2 regions of the Paenibacillus ihbetae genome follow, and region 2 is predicted to be linked to the other one. Evidence: riboswitches for the same ligand, from Rfam matches in the RefSeq annotation. Region 2 holds a riboswitch; the other holds the start of a gene.
What was found. A riboswitch is a leader RNA that binds a small molecule or an ion and turns the genes downstream of it on or off. The one in region 2 is predicted to bind cyclic di-GMP.
Positions count from the first base shown of each region.

Region 1 (6,582 bases), 1.8 Mb from region 2:
GGATTCAATTTCGCAGATGAGAAAAACGGCAGTATCCGGCTGCCGTTTTCTCTCATTCATAATATAATATTTTCTATATTGGCATATTTACTACTAGCTATTCAAGAGCTGCTCAGGGTAGTAAGCTCTTCATTTAGATAATCTATTACGTAGGTACTCCCAGAGGCGGAACTATCATCATTCGGATAAGCAGTGATGCAAATATCTTCGCCGATTTGTTGAACGGAATGAATCTTTACCCGCAGCGCTTCATCCATCAATTCTAAATCCGAGCCTGCGTACGGCGAGATGGATTTCCGTCCTCCCAACACCTTGGGGGCGATATAAATCATCCATTTATCAATAAGGTTGGCCCGAAGGAAGGATCCATTTACTTCGCTGCCTCCTTCTACCAGCAGGTCGGTAACACCTCGCTGATATAACATATCCGATAATGCATGGAGGTCCAGCCCGTAACGGTTCACAGGAACGAACAGAATTTCAATTCCTTTTTGCTGCAGCATGCGCACTCTTTCCGGATCAGCATCCTCCTTCGTGACTACCCATGTCTTTGCTGCTGAACAGTCGGTAACTTTGGCATCCTCAGGCAGTCTCAAATTCGAATCTAAAATGACCCGGATGGGATTCTTCCCGCTTTCTTCTGGCAGTCGGGTCGTAAGGAGGGGATCATCCGCCAAAACCGTATTAATTCCTACTAATATGGCATCGACTTTGTTTCTTAGTTTATGTACCACAAGCTGTGTTTCATCACATGTAACCCATTTAGAATGTCCCGTCGACGTGGCAATTTTCCCGTCAAGCGTCATGGCTACCTGGGAAATAATAAACGGCCGTCGTTTTGACATATTGTGCACGAATCGTTCATTGAGTAATTCGGCTTCCTTCCCCAATACACCCACATCAACTTCTATCCCATGCTCTCTCAATAATTGAATGCCTCTTCCGGCCACCATCGGATTCGGATCCTGCATCGCCACGACAACTCTTGCGATTCCCGAGTTGAGGACGAATTCTATACAAGGAGAGGATTGAGGGCTTGGTTCCAGCGTAACATAGAGTGTTGCGTCTTCGGTGTATCCTTCAGCCATTTTGAATGCATGCACCTCCGCATGAGGTTCCCCTGCATTTCGATGAACACCTGCACCGACTACTTGTCCATCTTTAACAATTAGTGCGCCAACAACCGGGTTCGGGTTCGTTTTCCCATTGGCCGTACCTGCCAGTTCCAATGCCAGCCTCATAAAATGTTGGTCTGATTTCATACGATTTACACTCCCCGTCATAATAAAGCAGTCTCCACCAAGGAGTTATAGATATGACCCGATTTTTCGATTTTCGTTGCCAAATACCGATTATTGTGCTCGGACACATCTCCCCAAATCGATACATGCTGATCGGTTACAAGTCCTTTTTCCCGCAAAGACTGCAGCTTTCTAGGATTGTTCGTAATCAGGGTGACTGGTTTTTGCCGCAAGCTCTGAAGTACACGTATGGCTTCTTCATAGGAGCGCTGGTCATCCTCGAAGCCAAGACCAAGATTGGCCTCTACTGTATCGAACCCTTCCTCTTGCAAAAGATAAGCTAACGATTTGGAGAAAAGGCCTATTCCGCGACCCTCGTGATTCGCCAAATAAAAGAGAGCCCCGCTGCCGTTTTCCACGATCATGCGCATGGATGTCCGCAGTTGGTAGCCGCAGTCGCATCGTTTGCTCCCAAAAATATCTCCCGTATGGCAAATGCTGTGCATCCGTATCAAGGCGTGCTCCTCATTAGCAAAATCACCGTATACCAGCACGGAAGACTGCTGATATGAAGCGAGATCTGCCTGAGATAATGAGTCTAGAATATCATTCTTATCCATAAATGAATTGCCTGTATTTAACCAAGTGTACCATTTAAATACGACTTCATAATCCTCCAATTGCACAGGGAGCCGAACGGGACCAACAAGGCCGATGTTGGGACATTCCGGCTGTTTAAGAATGGTTAATTTACTCTCTAGCAATTTCCTGACCTGGTCCGAATTCATGAATACAACTCCTTTTTTGTTATGATGGTTACAATCGATGGTTTGTTTTCCTCCCTGAAAACGTTGGCAATTTTGCGCTAGCTATTACTTTTTCAGCCTCAAAAATCCAGCCGCGGAAATGTAAATTTCTAGAAATGGACACAAAAAAACCCCTGTCTGAATAGACGGAGGCTTCCGTCGTATTCGGTAACTGGCTGGCATAGCGGATGCAAGCGATCCACCTTAGCCCCTGTAGCTTTGCGTCGCCACTTTTCAGTGGGTTTGCCATTATCGTACGATGTCATTTCATAGAATTAATCCGCGATTGTTGTCGATTATGGGAAGGCAATACCAAATCAGAAACAATCGAAAGTAATAGCTTTTTGTCGATATGACTACAAATTGAATATAAAATACAACTTCATGAATTGCAACCAAAATATAATTCGATCCGAAGGAACGATTAAAAGATTACCGTCTTCCCGCTCACTTTCTAAACTAGCACTAGCTTGGTCCGCTTAAGCTTCATTTCAAATGACGGCTTCGTAATGTATTCCATATAAGCGATCGTGCCGGTAAACTCCAGGTATGCTTGGAACCGAGTGCGGATTCTCAACGATTCCGCCAACGGCAACAATATGGGTTGGCATGATCATGGCATTCGCCTCCGCTCGTTATTCTTGCTTATCATCAGCTTTACGAGGAATAAACCTCATTATAATTCACGATGCTTCCGGGAGGATGTTCCTCATCCAAAATGCGCAGAAGATGCGCTCCAATCTCGGTTGTGGACAGCAGCTGCCCGGATTCATAGGCTTGGGAAAATGCACCGGCCAGCTCAAACTGCTTCTCATCCTGATCTCTGGCCATGCTTTGCATTTCCGTATCCACCATGCCGGGATTGACGGCAATAATCTGAGCCGGATTCTCCCCGCTTGCTTGCTCTAGCCCTACACACTGCGTGAACATATTGAGCCCGGCTTTGGCGGTACAGTATGCGCTCATGGAAGGAGCGGGATATACCCCCGAGCCCGAAGAAATATTCATGATTTTCCGCCGGGCCTTATACCCATTGGTTTGATTCAAAAAGCAAGAGGTTAGGATCATCGGCGCAATGAGGGTGATCTGCACATTCTTCGCAATCTCCGCCGCTCCGCATCGATCGATTCTCCCAAGCGGTTCCAGCATTGAGGCATTATTAATAAGGTAAACTGTATCGGTATCCTCAAGCTCCATGCTCCCTATGATATTTTCCATCAGCAGCTCAAGTCCCGAGGGTTCACTCAAGTCATACACATAATGAGTGTATCGCTCATATCGATCCAGCGTCATCGAATGGCTTCTCGCAATTCCGTAGACGGCATGTCCCTGCTGAAGAAGCATCGTCGCGAGCTGTTCTCCGATCCCTCTTGACGTACCCGTTATAATATAGTGTCTTTGACTCATCTTTTGCGCCTCCAATTCATCACATCCAACCGCCTCACATGTCTTACATCACAAGACATTTTTGCATCGGGCTGGTTGGACCTCCTTGTGTGGCTGAATATTCCACACCCTATGGATTTCCAGTTTCATCTGCGATCTCCTGCCTGGGGCTCTCATTTCGATTATGCTATCATGTTGACCTCTACTGGAAATCAGCAATTCAGAAGAAACCGTTGCATGGCGATTATGATACGATGAGCTCAGTAATAAACCATTCCCGTATCATTCGAAAGGAGCTGCATCCGATGAATGCTACCTTCAGAAAATATCGCCCAACCTGTGGTTTAACGACGAAGCAGAAGAAGCGGCACAATATTATATTTCAATCTTTAACAACTCCAACATCACCAGAGTCACGCGTTACGGGTCGGAGCAGAATGAACATCATACGGTGGACGAAGGCACCGTCATGACGGTGGAGTTTCAGCTGGAAGGCCAGCCCTTCGTCGCGTTGAACGGCGGACCGCAGTTCCATTTTACAGAGGCGATTTCATTTATCGTACATTGCGAAACCCAAGAAGAAATCGACTATTATTGGGACAGGCTTACTGCAGGCGGGGATGAAAAGGCTCAGGTATGCGGCTGGTTAAAAGACAAATTCGGCGTGTCCTGGCAGGTTGTCCCTGCAAATCTGAGCACGATGATCACCGATCCGGACCGCTCGAAAGCGGAACGGGTGATGGAAGCACTGCTGCAAACCAAGACAAAAATCGACCTGCGAGCTTTAGAAGAAGCTTATGAAGGGTGAGCGATAAATAAAAAAGGGTGCCGGGCGGCACCTTTTCCCTTTCCAGATCACTTACGGAACGCCTGCTGCAGGAGAGCGGCCCATGACTTGTGGATTACAGGTTTCAGTCGCAGTTGCTGCGCATCAGCCGCTGTTTTCATCTTGTCTTTGTCCTCCAAGCTTAAGGGAATGGGTAATGTTCAAGTGCTGCGGAGATGCTGAGAAACCCAAGCTGATGTAGAAATCCCCAGCCTGCGGCTGATCCGTTCTTAGGACCAGCCTGCTGTAATGATGACCGGCCGTTTGTATGACTGCTTGCATCAGCATTCTCCCGACCCCCTGTCTCCGAAATTCCGGCAGCACATACATTCTCCGCACCCTGCCGGTGTCCCCGCCGGAATCAGACCCTTGATTCAGCCCGCAAATACCGATGATTCTGCCTCCGGATCTGCATGCGAACAACGCTTCATGCTCGCGGTCAAACCGGTTAACACCAGACGCGTATTCCTTGACGAGTCGGCGGATATGCCTGAACCCCTCCCTGCTGCTCTCGGTTACAAGCTCATCCAGCTCACCCGGGTCGAATACCTTTATTTGATAGACCTCCATCTGTCCCCCTCCTGTTCCTGCCTTCAATAGCTAAGGTTCCATCAGCCCAATGAATTCATCCTTGCCGGTATATTCAAGCATCCCGTTCTTCCCGATCCGGTCTCTGCTCATGCCAATGGGATAGGGATGAGAATACACAGGATGTGACACCGCTACTGCCTTCGTAGTCCTCTTCATTTCCTACGAATGGGTTCGCCGGCTGGGCCTCTAGCCCATGTCAATGTTCCCTGGATTTCAGCCTCAGAAGGGCATGGCCATCCATTAAACGGTTGAAATTTGCATTTTCATACAGAATGTTTGTAAAATTTCGCATAGTCATGTACGATAGGCTTGATTGCCAAAAAGAGAAAACAAAGGAGGTCTTCAATGGACGACATGATGTTTGAGGTTGGAACCGCTTTAATTTTGGTTGCCATCGCCTCCGTTATTGCCGGAAAGCTTAAATTTTCCATCATCCCCTTCTTGATTGTTCTCGGTATGCTGGTGGGACCGCATGCGCCGACCATCGGGATCCTCGACTTCAAGTTTATTGACAGTCAAGGCGTTATCGATTTTTTGGGACAAATCGGTATTCTATTTCTATTGTTCTATCTAGGACTTGAGTTCTCGGTTCAGAAATTAGTGAAATCCGGGCGGAATATTGTGACTGGAGGAACAATCTATGTCACGCTGAATTTCGTGCTGGGGCTGGCTTACGGGTTTTTGGTCCAAATGCCGCTTTATGAAACGCTGATCATCGCAGGGATGCTCTCCGTTTCTTCCACGGCGATCGTCGCCAAAGTGCTGGTTGATTTGCGCAGGACCGGTAACGCGGAGACGGAGCTCATCCTCGGCATGATCTTGTTTGATGATATTTTCCTCGCTGTGTTCTTGTCGGTCATGTCCGGCTTATTGCTCGGGGGAACGGCTTCGATCGGAGCCACCATCTTGTCCGTTGGCATCTCCATCGGATATATGCTGCTGTTCTTCGTGATCGCAAGGAAAGGTCCGCCTATCCTAAACAAGTTGCTGCGAATTACATCGAATGAAATTTTTATTATTGTTGTCTTCTCGACCATGATTTTTATCGCAGGCTTCTCGGAGAAGCTTCACGTTGCAGAGGCAATCGGCGCGCTGCTCTTCGGGCTTGCGTTATCGGAAACGGAGCACAGCGAACGGATTGAACAGCTGGTCGTTCCGTTCCGCGATTTTTTTGGAGCGATATTTTTCTTCAGCTTCGGGCTCAGCATCGATCCGTTGTCATTAGGCAATGCCTTCTGGCTTGCCATTGGCGCCGTGATTTTAACCATTATCGGCAATCTGATTGCCGGAATGATCGCCGGCCGGAAAGCGGGACTGTCGCATAAATCTTCGCTTAACATTGGACTCACCATCATGGCGCGCGGCGAATTTACGATCATCGTGGCCAATTTGGGCGTGGCCGGCGGATTATCTGTCTTGATCAAGCCGTTTTCCGCACTCTATGTTCTCGTTCTGGCCATATTGGGTCCGCTCTTGACCAAAGAATCGAAGCGGATCTACCGCGGCGTGAACCGGATATTCAAATGGAGCGAGCCGGTGGAGAAAGGGAAGAAGAAGCATTCCGGCGTCCGCGAGGTCAGCGAGGTCAGTGAAGACTCGAAAATCAAACTGGATCAATAAACATGGAAGGAGGAACTCCATATGAGTTTCATTCGTGAGTCCGAACTGCCGGGCATCGGGAAAAAGTTTCTGATTCAGACCCGATCAGGGGATAAACTGGCTGTCATTATCC
Region 1 covers NZ_CP016809.1:5,292,622-5,299,203, reverse strand. Annotated here, with positions in the region: gene ribD (bifunctional diaminohydroxyphosphoribosylaminopyrimidine deaminase/5-amino-6-(5-phosphoribosylamino)uracil reductase RibD) at 102-1,262, opposite strand; gene BBD41_RS23770 (GTP cyclohydrolase II) at 1,280-2,029, opposite strand; cyclic di-GMP riboswitch class I at 2,212-2,305, opposite strand; gene BBD41_RS23765 (SDR family NAD(P)-dependent oxidoreductase) at 2,705-3,454, opposite strand; gene BBD41_RS23760 (VOC family protein) at 3,759-4,241, shown strand; gene BBD41_RS23755 (GNAT family N-acetyltransferase) at 4,365-4,829, opposite strand; gene BBD41_RS23750 (cation:proton antiporter) at 5,196-6,470, shown strand; gene BBD41_RS23745 (cation:proton antiporter regulatory subunit) at 6,492-6,582, shown strand, end outside.
Region 1: another riboswitch for cyclic di-GMP. It lies ahead of BBD41_RS23770 (GTP cyclohydrolase II); the one in region 2 lies ahead of BBD41_RS15315 (aspartyl-phosphate phosphatase Spo0E family protein).

Region 2 (6,582 bases):
ACTTACGAAGTCACAGTTAAAAATGAAGGCGGAGACGTTGCCGCAAATACCGTCTTTGAAGACGTCATTCCTGCGGGCACGGAATATGTTCCAGGCTCCATGAGAATGGTGAGCGGGACCAATACCATTGATCTAACCGATGCAGATGATACAGATGCAGGACACTTTGACGGCAGCAAGGTGATCATTAGGCTCGGAAATTTGCAGAATACCAATGACTTGCCTGACGGCATCACAGTTCAATTCAGAGTGAAAGCATTATCCAGCCATGTCGGCCAGACGGTCACCAATCAAGCGACTGTTGATTATAAGAACTTACTGGCAGGCAAAGAGGAAACGATCGATTCTAATGAAGTGTCGAGTGGTATTCTCGAAAGAGAAGTCATTGATGCTTGCGCTAGGCCAGTTGCAATGATCAATGGCAGTTTTGAGCAAGGCGCTGTCCGGGGAACTGCTGTTAATACGTCCGGACTCTACTATTATGAATCCGAAGTACCTGGATGGAAGACCACGGATGATGCTAACGGTTATCCAGTCATTGAACTATGGGACTGGGAGCGAAATAATCCTGCGGTTGTAAAGAACTGGCCAGCTCCCCCGGACGGCGGGAAATGGGCGGAACTAAATGCTTATGAAAACGGGATGCTTTACCAGGATGTGAAGACAACCCCTGGACAGACCATCTATTGGCGCCTATCCCATATGGGACGGCAAGGGGTTGACACGATGCAGCTTCGTATTGGAGCAGCAACGGCTAACCCGTACGACACCAAAGTTCAAGAACAAATGACGGACGGTAACAAAGCATGGGGAACCTATACAGGCACGTATACGGTCCCAGCAGGACAAACGGTCACTCGCTTCGGCTTTGAGGCGGTGAGTACAGCAAGTGGAAACATTGGAGCTGGAAACTTCATCGATGATATTTTCCTTGGTACGTCGCCTTGTGTGACAGCTAACAAGACCGCATCTCCACAAGAAGTGAGTGCCGGCGATGAAGTAACCTACGAGATTCAGATCAAGAATGAAGGCGGAGACATCGCCGCCGATGCAAGCGTGATGGATCTGATTCCGCAAGGAACGGAATATGTCCCTGGCTCCATGAAATTGATCCTGGGCTCGACCACCAAAGACCTGACGGATGCCGACGACACCGACGAAGGTCGCTTTGACGGCAGCCAGGTCAGCATTCAGTTAGGCGACTTGGCCAATACGAGCCAATTGGCTGACGGCGTTACCGTGCAATTTAAAGTCAAGGTTCTAGCAAGCGCCGCCAATCAGCAAATTAAGAACAAAGCACAAATCAGCTATAACAACTTACTAACAGGCGACACGGAAGAGAAGGAATCGAACGAAACCACCACGACGGTCCGTTTCAATCCTCCTGTTCTGGAGTCCAGCAAAAATGCCGTCCTTCAAACGAAGGCTGCCGGAAACACGGACCCTGGTAACCCTGAACCAGGCGATACGTTGCGGTACACGATTCAGGCACGGAATACGATCGAAAAGAGCTTTGTCAGCAGCTTGGTTATCTCGGACGATCTGCCGGCAGGACTGCAATATGTACCGGGCAGCCTGAAGGTAGACGGCGCTGCCGTCACGGATGACGCAAGCGATCAAGACAGAGGTATGTATACCGATGGGCAAGTTATCGGCCTGTTCGGGGATATTACGGACACCGAGTGGCATACGCTGGAGTTCGAAGCGATTATTGAGCCTGGACAAGCTGGCAAAAATATTCGAAATACCGCTGTAGCCGGTGGCGAGAATGTGAGCACACCGAGCGAGTCCGAGGAAGAAGTTCAGGTTTATCCGCGTCATCCGGTTGTGGAATCGGAGAAAATTGCAGAAAACCTGAATGCGGGCAAAACTCATTTCGAAGTCGGGGATACGGTTGTCTACACCATTCGGGCAAGAACGGTGACACAGGATGCGTATATCTCGAATTTGAAAATTACGGATACACTCCCGGCAGGACTGGAATACGTGCCGGGCACCTTGACCGTGGATGGCCAATCCGTCACCGATGATGAAGGCGACGATGAAGGCCATGTGGTAACCCGCTCCGTGTACGGAGGATTCGGCGATATCTGGGATGAGGATTGGCATGAGCTTCAGTTCCATGCAATCATCCAATCCGGACAAGCCGGCAAGGATATTCGGAATATTGCCGCTGTCACCGGCGATAATTTCGACGAGCCTAGTGAGCCGGAAGAAGAAGTCAAGGTCTATCCGCGCGATCCAGTGATCGTATCCGAGAAGTCCGCAATGAATCTTGAAGCGGGCAAGCAAACATTCGAAGTCGGGGATACCGTTACCTATACGATCCGGACAAGAACGGTGCTGGACGATACGTATATGTCCAACCTGGTAATATCGGATACGCTGCCGGCCGGTCTGGAATATATTCCGGGCAGCTTGAAGGTCGACGGTGTTTCGGTCACCGATGACCAGGACAGCGACAAAGGCCATTATGCTTCAGGTCAGGTTGTCGGTAACGTCGGGGATGTATGGGATACGAAATGGCATACGCTGGAGTTCCAGGCGAAGATCGTAGCAAGCGCCGGAGAATCGATTCGTAACACCGGTGAAATTACCGGGGACAACATCGATCAGCCGAGCCGCCCAACGGATGAGATTGTGGTTGAGGAAGGCGACACGCCGCCGGTAGACCCACCGGTTGATCCGCCAGTCGATCCACCCGTCAATCCACCGGTAGATCCAAATCCACCGGTCACACCGCCTGTAACGCCGCCGACGCCTTCTCCTGTCATCGAGTCACGGAAGACGTCACGGGATCTAAGTGGCGGCATCGTCGGGGTCGGCGATACGCTGGAGTATACGATTTCCGCACGGAATACCGTTGCGGGCAGCTATGTATCGAATCTGGTGATTGCCGACGTCCTGCCGGAAGGGCTGACGTATGTAGCAGGCAGCCTGAAGGTGGACGGCATTTCCGTCACCGATAACGTTGATGGAGACAAAGGCCAGTACGTTAACGGCAAAGTGAGCGGTAACTTTGGACGGATTACGGATACCGAATGGCATACGATTGCGTTCAAGGCAACCGTCAAAGCGGAACAAGCCGGCAAAACGATCGAAAACATCGGTGAAGTCACAGGCGATAATGTGACAAGTCCACAAAAGCCATCGAATGTCATCGAAGTGACCGACAGCCGGAATAACGGTGGTAACAACACCAACCCTGGTGGCACGGGAGGTTCCGACGGAGATTCGAATGAAGATCCGAATGGAAACTCGAACGAGGACACAGACGGCGATTCTAACGGGAACCCGGATGAAGACTCGAATGGAGACGCTGACGGGGATTTGAATACCGGGGCACAAACACCGGACGATCGGAACGATTCAGACTTAGGCAAATCGGGTGCATCTCCACAGAATCCGGCACAATCCGGAGATCAGGCAGCAAATGAGCCTAACGGTAATAAATTGCCGAATACGGCTACGAATATGTACAGCTATTTGCTGGCTGGATGCATCATTTTCTTTACAGGACTGTTCCTGATCAGAAGAAAAAAGGTATAAAGATATGAGTTGCAAACAGTCCCTCCGGAAGATTATGGAGGGGCTGTTCTCACTTATAGCCCAGAGATTAGCAACGCGCAGTTATAGATGAAAAGCAAGATCTGAATCCTTCGCATAGATGTTTTTGTCCACTACCCAATTATGGGTATTTTCTTTATTTAAGTAAAATTTTATAATTGTAAGCAAGTCACCTGATGGTAGATAGTTAAAATTTAAACTAATTCATAATTCGTACAATCTATCGCAAACCCATCGAAAGTGTGGTGACGCTAAGCTACAAGGGCTAACGTGGATGCTAATAGGCACCCACAATGCCAGCCAGTTGCCGAATACGACGGAAACCTCTGATTCGACAAGCGACAACGATTGGATAGGGAACTGTTGATTTTAGATAACCCTGTGACCTGATGCCGCTGCAGAACTGAATCGGGTAGAGCCTCCAACATTTTAAGAGAAGCATGTGTAAAAAGTTTGTTCGTCTAGGGATGAGCGATCGACTCTCTGTTTGAGAAGGTTTGCCACGAACACGGTGGCAGCTGTCATAAATCACTTGCTACGACGGGGATGGGATGTGATGGTTTCTATAGTGAACGAACTGAAGCATGTATCTCAAGAGCTTGAATATCTTCGGAAGGAACTTGAGCGAATGGCCGGCAGTCTTGAATTCGTCCATCAAGATGTTGTCGCTCTTTCGCAGTCGCTCGATAAGCTGATTGTCCGTTACATGGAATTAAAGAACCAAGAGGAAGCGATAAAAAGAAAGTGCGCATGCGCGAAGTCCAATAAATCAAGGCATGGGTAGATAAGTCTTCCATAAAAAAATAGAACCCCGGATGTCGGCTCTCGACCTTCTGGGGTTTTTTGCTTAAAAGATATGGCGCCTCCACCTTTAAGGGAAGCCATTTCAATTCAGGTGCGTTGGTTTAATCATTTTTCTGTACGAGCGAACAGCTGCTCCAATTATCCATTGTAATGTACCCGCGCCGGACGAGCGCAAAGATCGTATTGGTTCGGCAATACCACTCCAAGTTGGGTACGGATGACGAATCCGAGCCTGCCCCCTTCGTCAAGACACCCTCATACGTCCAGTATCCGCCTTTCTTCCAGCGGACAAGTCTCCCATGCTTCTTAGCTTGTTCCAACGCTTCTTGTTGTATTTCCGATAACGTCAATTCATCCTCACCACACAAATCCTGTAATATCTGTCTAGAAGACGGATGGAATATACCAATTAAAGCATAAGGAACTGAATATTTTCTGAATAACCCGAAGTGCAAACGACCAATGGACATTGTTAGACGCACTGATTCATCAGCTAGTAAGAGGATCAGAATACCAGACATTATATCTGGACATTCGCGGAACACTACTTTATAATCAAATAGTTACCTTGAGTAACTAATTGGATGGAGGTTCCCCATGAGCACCTACCGACATTTCTTTCAGCAGTACTTCAGACTGTACCGTCCGTTCGTCAATGAACTGAATCGGCGGCTCGAGGATTTCGGGCTGTACTATGCCCAGTGGTCGATTATGTATTATCTGGACGCGAACCAGTCGATGACCTTGGTCGAATTGTCCAAAGTTTTGTACGTAGAGAAGCCCACGGTCACCAGAACGGTGAACGCGTTGATCAAACTGGGTTATGTGGAGCAGATCCCGGCTTCGGACAAGCGGGAGAAGCGAATCCGGTTATCAAGCAAGGGCATCGATGCCGTGCTGCAGATTCGTCAATTATTCGATGACTATGAGATGGAGATCATGGAAGGCGTCTCCGCCGAAGAGCAAGCCAGCGTCATCCGTGTTATGGAGACTGTCAGGGATAACATTATAAGAAAAGGTGATTAACTTGCAGCAAGAAAACTCCCGTGATCGTTTATGGAGCAAGGACTTTTTGATTGTGTTCGGCGTCAATTTCCTGCTCTTTCTTTGTTTTTATCTATTAGTTGTTATTATGCCTACCTATGCGGCCGAGGAATTCCATGCATCGACAGGAATGGCCGGCTTTGCTTCCAGCATCTTCGTGGTAGGCGCGCTGATCGGGCGCCTGATCGGAGGAAGCATTATCGAGAGAGTCGGACGAAGACCGCTGCTGTTGACCGGGCTGGTCTCGTTCAGCGTTTTAATCGGACTGTATTTCATTATTAACAGCTTAGCGGTGCTGCTCATCGTTCGTTTCCTCCACGGCCTGGCCTTCGCGCTGGCCTCCACGGCTACCGGTACGATTGCCGCTAGCTTGATTCCCAACTCAAGAAGGGGTGAAGGGACCGGCTATTACGGTGTCAGCATCATCATTGCATCGGCAATCGGCCCTTTCATTGGACTTATGATTCTCGAGCATGCCTCTATGACAGGCAATTTCGTCCTATGTGCGATCCTGGGCGTGCTCTCATTGATATCCTCGTTATGCATGCGCATTCCGAAGCTGGTGCTGACCGCCGAGCAGCAGCGGGAGATGAAGGGCTTGCGGCTCTCCAACTTCATTGAGCTCAAGGCGCTTCCGATTTCGATCATAAGCTTTGTGATGGGCTTCGGATATTCCAGCATTTTGTCGTATCTGAAGATCTTTGCGGGGGAAATCGGGCTGGTGGAAGCGGCAACCTACTTCTTCATCGTGTATGCGATCGTGGTCATTCTGTCCCGGCCGTTTACCGGACGCTGGTTTGATCACCGGGGAGCGAACATCGTGATGTATCCGGCTATCGTGTCCTTTGCAATCGGCATCCTGCTGCTTGGCTTGGCGCATCACGGAATAACTCTGCTGCTGTCCGCGGTATTCGTAGGCCTCGGATACGGCACGACACAGTCCAGCTCTCAGGCGCTCGCCATTAAACGCTCCCCGGCGCACCGGATCGGGCTTGCAACATCGACCTTTTACATCTTTGTGGACGTCGGTATCGGGTTCGGCCCGCTCCTTCTTGGCTTCCTTACGCCGCTTGCAGGCTTCCGGGGCATGTACATGACCATTGCGGTCCTGCTGGCGCTGTCGGTTATTCTGTATTACTTCCTTGTCGGGAAACAAGAAAGCCGGGA
Region 2 covers NZ_CP016809.1:3,446,447-3,453,028, forward strand. Annotated here, with positions in the region: gene BBD41_RS15310 (isopeptide-forming domain-containing fimbrial protein) at 1-3,549, shown strand, start outside; cyclic di-GMP riboswitch class I at 3,782-3,879, shown strand; gene BBD41_RS15315 (aspartyl-phosphate phosphatase Spo0E family protein) at 4,124-4,351, shown strand; gene BBD41_RS15320 (hypothetical protein) at 4,473-4,721, opposite strand; gene BBD41_RS15325 (MarR family winged helix-turn-helix transcriptional regulator) at 4,969-5,397, shown strand; gene BBD41_RS15330 (MFS transporter) at 5,390-6,582, shown strand, end outside.